One region of the Spongiibacter taiwanensis genome, then DNA from elsewhere that is predicted to be linked to it. Evidence: predicted binding sites of a transcription regulator. Region 1 holds the regulator's gene; the other holds the start of a gene.
The links. Region 1 encodes PhoB, which activates phosphate uptake and scavenging genes when phosphate is short. Its sites were predicted from a motif close to TGTCATAAANNTGTAACA; they were not measured.
Positions count from the first base shown of each region.

Region 2: the regulator PhoB is predicted to act here: its motif matches at 1,952-1,969, upstream of NCG89_RS03520 (UDP-2,3-diacylglucosamine diphosphatase).

Region 1 covers NZ_CP098455.1:63,911-68,123, reverse strand. Annotated here, with positions in the region: gene NCG89_RS00320 (PstS family phosphate ABC transporter substrate-binding protein) at 1-111, opposite strand, end outside; gene phoR (phosphate regulon sensor histidine kinase PhoR) at 204-1,499, opposite strand; gene phoB (phosphate regulon transcriptional regulator PhoB) at 1,507-2,214, opposite strand; gene purU (formyltetrahydrofolate deformylase) at 2,299-3,153, opposite strand; gene NCG89_RS00300 (SPFH domain-containing protein) at 3,160-4,008, opposite strand; gene NCG89_RS00295 (NfeD family protein) at 4,058-4,213, opposite strand, start outside.
Region 2 covers NZ_CP098455.1:719,784-723,996, reverse strand. Annotated here, with positions in the region: gene NCG89_RS03530 (ATP-binding protein) at 1-1,439, shown strand, start outside; gene NCG89_RS03525 (response regulator) at 1,426-1,845, shown strand; gene NCG89_RS03520 (UDP-2,3-diacylglucosamine diphosphatase) at 2,037-2,855, shown strand; gene olsF (bifunctional ornithine lipid synthase OlsF) at 2,882-4,213, shown strand, end outside.

The DNA.
Region 1 (4,213 bases):
ACCCGACGCTTTCTCGTAAGATGCCAGACCGGGGTCTACTTCGGCGCCCGCCAGCGAGAACCCTGCGGTCACACTCAGCGCCATTGCCATTAGACTTTGCTTGATTTTCACGGACCTCTCCTCAAACCAGTAAACTCGTCTAAGGGGGCACTCTAAACCCCAATTGTTACAGTTATGTTACAAAACGATGACTACCCAAAAAATCACTTTAACTTATTGATTAGTAATGATTTTGGAAAAACACAACTGAAGCAACTGCCCTGGGATATGACACTTTTAATACGCAATTCGGCGCGATGTCGAATCAACACGTGCTTGACAATCGCCAGCCCAAGGCCGGTACCGCCAGTGTCGATGGAGCGACTTTCCTCGACGCGATAAAAGCGTTCGGTCAGCCTGGGAATGTATTGCGGCTCAATGCCAATGCCCGTGTCTTCGACTTCAAAATAGGCGTGATAGTCATCCTGAAACCAGCGCAGAGTAATTTGATCCCCGGCCTCGGTGTACCGCGCAGCGTTGACCGCCAGGTTCGAGAAGGCGCTGCGCAGTTCAGCGTAGCAACCCCGTAGGTCAGCATCATCATCGCATTCAACCCGAATCTCCCGCTCCCCTTTTGCCGCGGCCGAAACCTCTTCGGCAATCATTTCCATCAGCGGGCGCATTCTGATCTGCTCTTGCTCGGAGGCCGGCAACGTTTCCAGCCGCGACAACAGCATCAAGTCTTGAATCAGATTATGCATGCGCCGGGATTGTTGCAGCATCTGAGCGATGGCCCGATCCCAACGGGGGTTTTCGCCACCGTGCTCGGCAAAGGTTTCGAGATAACCATTGATAACAGTCAGCGGCGTACGCAATTCGTGGGATACGTTGGCAACGAAGTCCTTGCGCATTTTTTCGAGGCGATGGGTCCGGGTCACATCTCGCGCAAACAACAACCTACTACCCTGGCCGAAAAAACTGATATTGATACTCAGCTGTATATGCCCATTGACTGGAGACGACATCTCCAATGGCATTTTGTATTTTTCTGATTCGAAATAACGCAGAAAGGCTGGCGCACGGATCAAGTTGACTAGTTGGCGCCCCGTGTCCTCCTCGTGCTGCAACCCAAGCAAGTCCACTGCCGCGGTATTGCACCATTCAATATTACCGGCTGCATCCAACATCACTACGGCGTCCGACATAGACGCAAACGACGCCCGCAGATACTCCACCGTAGCGCCCAGACGCGCCCGATCCTGGGCGCCCTGACGATGCAGGTCGTAGATTGAATCTAAAACCTGTCCCCACATACCTGTTGCCTCCGGTGGCTCACCGTCCATGCCACCCTGTAACCATGTATTCAATTTTTTGAGTTGTAACAACAGCCAAGCACACGCGGCAATAGCAGCAATCAGCAGCGGCCAAACACCCACTTGGAACAGCGCGCACACCAACGCAATGCCAATTAGGGGAATACTGACTTTAGTCAGCTCGGTCTTCCAGCCACTATCCCGCATTGCGTCGTCAGGCGCTTATGCCAGTCGCAGAAAAACGGTAACCGGTGCCTCGCACGGTCTGGATTAACTGACCGAAATCCTGACGATCCGTCTGCAGCGCTTTACGCAAACGGCGGATATGCACGTCAACCGTGCGCTCTTCAACATAAACGTTGGTTCCCCACACCTGATCCAATAGCTGGCCACGACTGTAAGCGCGCTCTTGGTGGGTCATGAAAAACTTGAGCAGTTTGAATTCGGTTGGGCCCATATCAAGGGGGTCCTGGTGGGCAAAGACCCGGTGACTCGCCGGGTCGAGTTTCAAGCCATTCACTTCAATACTTTCCTCGTCACTCTGACTGCCACTGCGACGCAACACTGCCTTAATCCGGGCCATCAACTCCCGGGAGGAAAAGGGTTTGGTGATGTAGTCGTCAGCACCGACGTCCAGACCCTGGACGCGGTTATCCTCATCGTCCTTAGCGGTCAGCATAATGACCAACAGGTCTTTGGTGAGCTCTTCACGACGCAGACGGCGCAGCAATTCAATACCGCTGGTCACTGGCATCATCCAGTCGAGCAGAACGAGGTCGGGGCGCTGATCAACGATAATGCCATGGGCTTCCTGGGCATTACTGGCTTCCAGGCACTGGTAGCCGGAAAGTTCGAGGCCGACCCGAATCATCTCGCGAATAGCCGCCTCGTCATCGACAATCAGAATGGTCTTTTCATTCATTCTATAAGCCTTTAACGACGATTTTCATGACTGCATTAAATCGACACTTGATGACATTTTTATGACGATCGGTTTTTTTCTAATCTAATCAAACACTACCGTTTTATTCCCGTGAACTAGCACGCGATCTTCCAGGTGATTGCGCAGGGCACGAGCGAGTACCGCCTTTTCCACGTCTTTCCCCAAACGCACCATATCATCCTTGCTGTGTCGGTGGTTCACCCGAATCACATCCTGCTCGATGATGGGGCCTTCGTCGAGGGTCTCAGTCACGTAATGGCTGGTTGCACCGATAAGCTTCACCCCACGATCAAAGGCCTTTTGATAGGGATTGGCACCAATAAATGACGGCAGGAAACTGTGGTGAATATTGATCATTCGGCCCGGAAACGCCTGACAAAACTCCGGCGGAATGATTTGCATGTAGCGGGCCAGCACCACGCAGTCGGCTTGGGCAGCCAGGGTGAGCCGCATAATCTTGAGTTGGGCCTCAACTTTCGTCTCGGGAGTAACCGGCACATATTCAAAGGGAATACCGTGCCACTCCACCATACTGCGCAGGTTTTCGTGGTTACTAATGACGCAGGGAATGTCGCAGTCCAGCTCACCGCTGTGCCACCGGTGCAGAATATCGGCAATGCAATGGGAAGCGTGGCTGGCCAGAATGACGACTTTACGTTTGATATTGGAATCCACCAGCTGCCACTCCATGTCATAGGAGCCGGCAATCTCTTTAAAGCCTTCGCAAAAGGCATCAACACCGTGGGTCAATGACGCTGCGCGAATTTCATTGCGCATGAAAAACCAGTTACTTTCGGCGTCAGCGTGATAATTCGCTTCCGTTAGCCATCCGCCTTGCTCGGCAACATACTGGCTCACCCGCGCGACAATACCAACCCGGTCGGGACAACTGATAACCAGTCTTAAAGTATGCTCCATAAACTCCTACGCCTTGTTCAAAATGCCCTTGAGCGCCTGGGGCAGGTCTGCGGGCAACACAACCGTTTTCGCATTGCTGGAGCTGGACAGCTCCACCAGGGCATCTGCATATTTCTCGCCCAGCAAAAACAACGCCGGCAACTCTTCTCCCTTCACCGCCGCCGAGATCGCCTCAATCGCCGCGCCGCTGGCCCGCGCCAGCACAACCTGCGCCTGGGCATCCCGCTTGGAAGCCTCTAGCCGCCCTTCTGCCTCCAGAATGGCAGCCTGCTTTTCGCCCTCGGCTTTGGTGACTGCCGCCCGCCGCTGGCGCTCGGCCGCCGCCTGCTCCTCCATCGCCTGTTGCATGGTTGGCGAGGGACTGATGTCCTGAATTTCCACCGTCTTCAGGGTAATTCCCCAGTCGGCAATATCGTCAGAAATTGCCGCCTTCAATTTGGCTTTGATCTGGTCTCGGGAGGACAGCGCCGCGTCCAGGGCCATCTCGCCGATGATGGAACGAAGCGAAGTTTGTACCAGATTCTGAATGGCCAGAGTGTAATCCTCCACCCCGTACACCGCCTTTTCTGGCGATACAATGTTGATATAGGCCACCGCGTTGGCAATGATCACCGCGTTGTCCTCAGTGATAACTTCCTGGGAAGGGATATCCAGGACAATATCCTTGGTCGTGATCTTATAGGCCACGGTGTCCACGTAAGGAATAATAAAATTCAAACCTGGCGCCAGGGTGGAGTGGTACTTGCCCAGACGCTGCACAATATATTTGCTGCCCTGGGGCACCGTGCGCACACCCATTGAAATGGTGACCACCACCATGAACAGCAAAGCACCGGTTACTGCGAGACTTTCCATATCTTCAGCCCTTTAAGAGTCTGGTGAGAAAGACGCCGCGCTACCCCGCCTAACGGGACGACTCGACGTGGGACACAATCAATTTATTGCCAGACAGTTCCTCAACCCGCACTTTGTCGCCCACTTCGATGGGGTCGTTGCAGATAAAAGACCATTCTTCACTACCCAACATCGGCACCGAAAAGCGCATGACCCCGTGACCAAA
Region 2 (4,213 bases), 660 kb from region 1:
ACCGGGAACATGGTGAAATAGTTAAGCCCTTTGACGCAACGATTCGGGCCTTGACTCCGATCCGGACTGACGAGGGTGAGCTGTTCGGTGTGTTGATCAAAAATCACAACCTGAATGCGACCTTTGCTGCCATGAAAAGGTTGGATCTGGACGCGCGCTACCTGATCATCGCCAACCACTGGGGCGAATACCTCGTCCATCCCAGCCCGGAGCATGAATTCCGCTTCGAGTTTGGTGAGCGCGACAATATCGTCGACCAGATTCCGCCAATGGCGCCGATGTTTGAGAATCGGGCTATGGAGGAGATCCAAAACGTGCTTGGCTGGGAGGGGACGGATTACCACTTTCATGCCCGGCGGGTGGTGTATGGCCCCGACCCGGAACGAAACCAATTAACGGTGTATGTCTCCGAAGCGGATAGCACCATACTGCTGCCTTACAAGGAATTGCGGAACCGCTTGCTGTTGTACCTGGCGGCCATCTTGCTGGTGGCGGGGGTGATCAGCGCGGCGCTGGCCCGTCATCTGGCCAGACCCATTGCCAAAATCACCGATGAGCTGCGTTCCAGACATCTGGACCTGCCAGAGGAAAATCTGCCCCTGAATGCACCCGGCGAAGTGGGTGAGCTGGCAAGGGGTTTTGCGGGGTTTTCAGCGGCCCTGCGCGAGCGGCGAGCGAGTGAATTGCGTGAAATTGAAGAGCGTAAGCAGGCGGAACGGCAGTTGATTGCCCAGAACGAAAAATTGACCCAGGCCAATGATGAATTGACCCAGTTCGCCTATATCGCCTCCCACGATTTGCAGGAGCCCCTGCGCACGGTGCGCAGTTTTGTCGATCTTTTTCGCCAGTACTACAGCGACGCGTTGGACTCCCAAGGTAAGACCTTTCTTGGTTTTATCGACGAGTCGTCAGCGCGAATGTCAGACTTGGTCAAGGGGCTGCTGGATTACAGTCGCCTCGGCAAGGAAGTGGTTCCCGAAGAGGTGAATTTACAGGAAGAGTTTGAACTGGTGTGCCAGGATCTTCATCACAAAATCAGGGCATCTGGTGCAACGGTCTATAGTGAAGGTCTCCCCACGATTTATGGATTGAAGATGGAACTGCGCATGCTGCTGCAAAATTTGATCAGCAATGCGATCAAGTTCCAGCGACCCGATGTTGCTCCGGTAGTCGATGTGAGCGTGCACCCCGGCGAGGAGGGTTATCTTATTTCCATCGCTGACAATGGGATCGGGATTGAACAGCAGTACTTGCAGCGGGTGTTTCTGATTTTTCAGCGTCTGCATACCCGGGATCAAATTGAAGGGGCAGGAATTGGCTTGGCCCACTGTAAGAAAATTGTTGAAATGCATGGCGGCAGAATATGGATTGAATCCACCTTAAATGAGGGGACCACCGTATTCTTCACGCTAAAGGAGTTTGTCCGTGAAAAAGCTTGATTTGGTACTTTTGGTCGACGATTGCAAAGCGACCAATTTCGTTCATCGCCTGCTGATAGATAACTACGGCTTTGCCAAGCAGGTCGACGAAGTGGGTAATGGCGTTGAAGCTCTGGACTACCTCACCGAAAGGGTGGAAGGGGGGTATCGCCAGCCTGACCTCATTTTTCTCGATATTAATATGCCAAAAATGAACGGCTGGGAGTTTCTCGACGCCTACCAGTTGTTGCCGGAGGAGCAGAAGGCCGGCGCAGTGGTGGTCATGCTCACCACCTCCTTGAATCCAAGTGACAAGGAAAAGGCCGATAGTTGGGATACGATCAAGGGCTTTTCCAGCAAGCCTCTCGACGAGCAGAAACTCACCGACGTCCTGAACCTCTATTTTCCGGAGTGCGTAGCCAAATAACTGCGCGCAATGACATAATTCAAATTATCGTCTTCTCTTAAGGGCGATTCCGCCCCTTTTCGTTTTCGCTGAGCGCCAACGCCCGTCGATGACAGCGATCTTACGCTGTCATAAAACTGTCCCGGAAAAGCCCCACTGCTGTCATCTTTGCGCAGTAGTCTTGCGTCAAATGCATAGAGAGGATGCATGACGTGACCGCAAGGCTTAAGTACAAGACCCTTTGGCTTTCCGATATCCACCTTGGGTTCAAGGATTGCCGCGCCGATTACCTGCTTGATTTCCTGGCCAATGTTGAATGCGAAACCATCTATCTGGTGGGCGACGTGGTCGATCTGTGGTCTCTCAAGCGCACCCTGTTCTGGCCGCCAAGTCACTACGAAGTGCTGCGCACCCTGTTCCGCATGGCCAACGCGGGTACGCGGGTGGTTTACATTCCCGGCAATCACGACGAACCCTTCCGCGATTACGTTGGCCAGATTTTTGGCCCCATCGAAATCAAACGGGAAGCGGTTTACACCACGGTTTCGGGTAAGCGTCTGCTGATGTTTCACGGCGACTGCCTCGACGAGCATATCCGCCTGAGCAAATGGGAAGATCTGATCGGCGATTACGCCTACGACCTGCTGTTGTTCCTCAACCGCTGGGCCAATTTCCTGCGCCGCCGGTTTGGTAAGCACTACTGGTCGCTGGCGACCTACATCAAGCAACGAATTCCCAACGCCCGCCAGGTTATTGAAGTGTTCGAAAAGGCTGCCGTTGAAGAAGCTGCCCGCCGCGGCCTCGACGGGGTGATTTGCGGGCACATTCACCAGCCGGCACTCAAGCATATTGACGGGCTGCTGTACTGCAACGATGGCGACTGGATCGAGAACTGCACTGCCATGGCCGAGGGTCACGATGGCAATTTGGAGCTGGTGCAGTGGACGGAAAAGCGGGTTCAGCTCGCCAGCCTCGATTCCCAGGGTAAACCCGCCCGGGCTGATGTGCTGCCCATGCGCCGGGCCAGTTAACGTTTCTTTTTACAGGTAATGCCACAGTGATTTCAGTTGATTCGGTGATTAATGAGCGGCTTCCCCGCATTGCCCAGGGCAGTCCAAGAATAAGAAAAACCGTGAGCGCACTGCTCAAGTATTTGTTCCACGAGGCCGAGTTCAAGCAGTTTGAGCGCGACTACCCCTATCTGCAGGGCCTGGATTTTGTCGACAAGGCGCTGGAGTATTTTGATTTCAGCTACGCCGTTAGCGCGCTGGATAAAGAACGTATTCCGGTCAGTGGCCGCCTGGTGATCATCTCAAATCACCCCATCGGCAGTCTCGACGGCCTGGCGCTGTTGAAGCTGGTATCCGAGGTACGGGGCGACGTGAAAGTGGTTGCCAACGAGCTGTTGTATGCCCTAAAACCTCTGCGCAGCCTGTTATTGCCGGTTGATAATATGAGCGGCAAGCGCAATCGTCGGGAGAACATCAACGCGATTCACCAGCACCTCGAAGGCGAAGGTGCGGTGATTATCTTCCCCGCGGGTGAGGTGTCTCGCTTTGGTCCGCAAGGGGTGCGCGACGGCCGCTGGCGCAATGGCTTTATCAAATTTTCCGAGAAAACCGCGGCGCCGGTATTGCCGGTACACATCAATGCCCGCAACTCGGTGTTCTTTTACGCGCTGTCCCTTTTGGCCAAGCCCCTGTCGACCCTGTGGTTGATTCGGGAAATGTTCAAACAGAACAATCGCACCGTGCGGGTCAGCATCGGGCCTGCCATTGAAGCGGAGGTTCATCGCAACCTGCCGCTCACCGCGCCGGCGAAAGTGCGCCTGTTCAAAAAGCATATTTACAAATTGGGCAGCCGCAAGCGCCGGGGCGAACCCTGCTTTATGCCAGTGGCGCAACCCGTTGCTCACCCTGAAGACCGGCAGGAATTGCGGCGGGCGATTCGCGCCTGCGATCACCTGGGATCGACCCGCGACGGCATGGAAATCTACTGTTACCAGTACAGCGGTGACTGCACCATCATGCGCGAGATTGGTCGTCTGAGAGAGATCAGCTTCCGCGCCGTGGGCGAGGGCACAGGCCACCGCCGGGATGTGGATGCCTTCGACGCCTATTACGACCATATTGTGCTCTGGGATGAAAACCAGCTGGAACTGGTGGGTGCCTATCGTCTGAAGCGGGTTGCCACACTGGAGGCCAATGAGAGCCTCTACAGCAGCACCTTGTTTGACTACAAGGTACTGGAAGCCGAAGAGGTTTTTGAGCAGGGCGCCGAGCTGGGCCGCAGTTTTGTGCAGCCGCGCTACTGGGGTCGCAATGCCCTGGATTACCTCTGGCAAGGTCTAGGCCGCTACCTGCACCGGTACCCGGAAGTGCGCTACCTG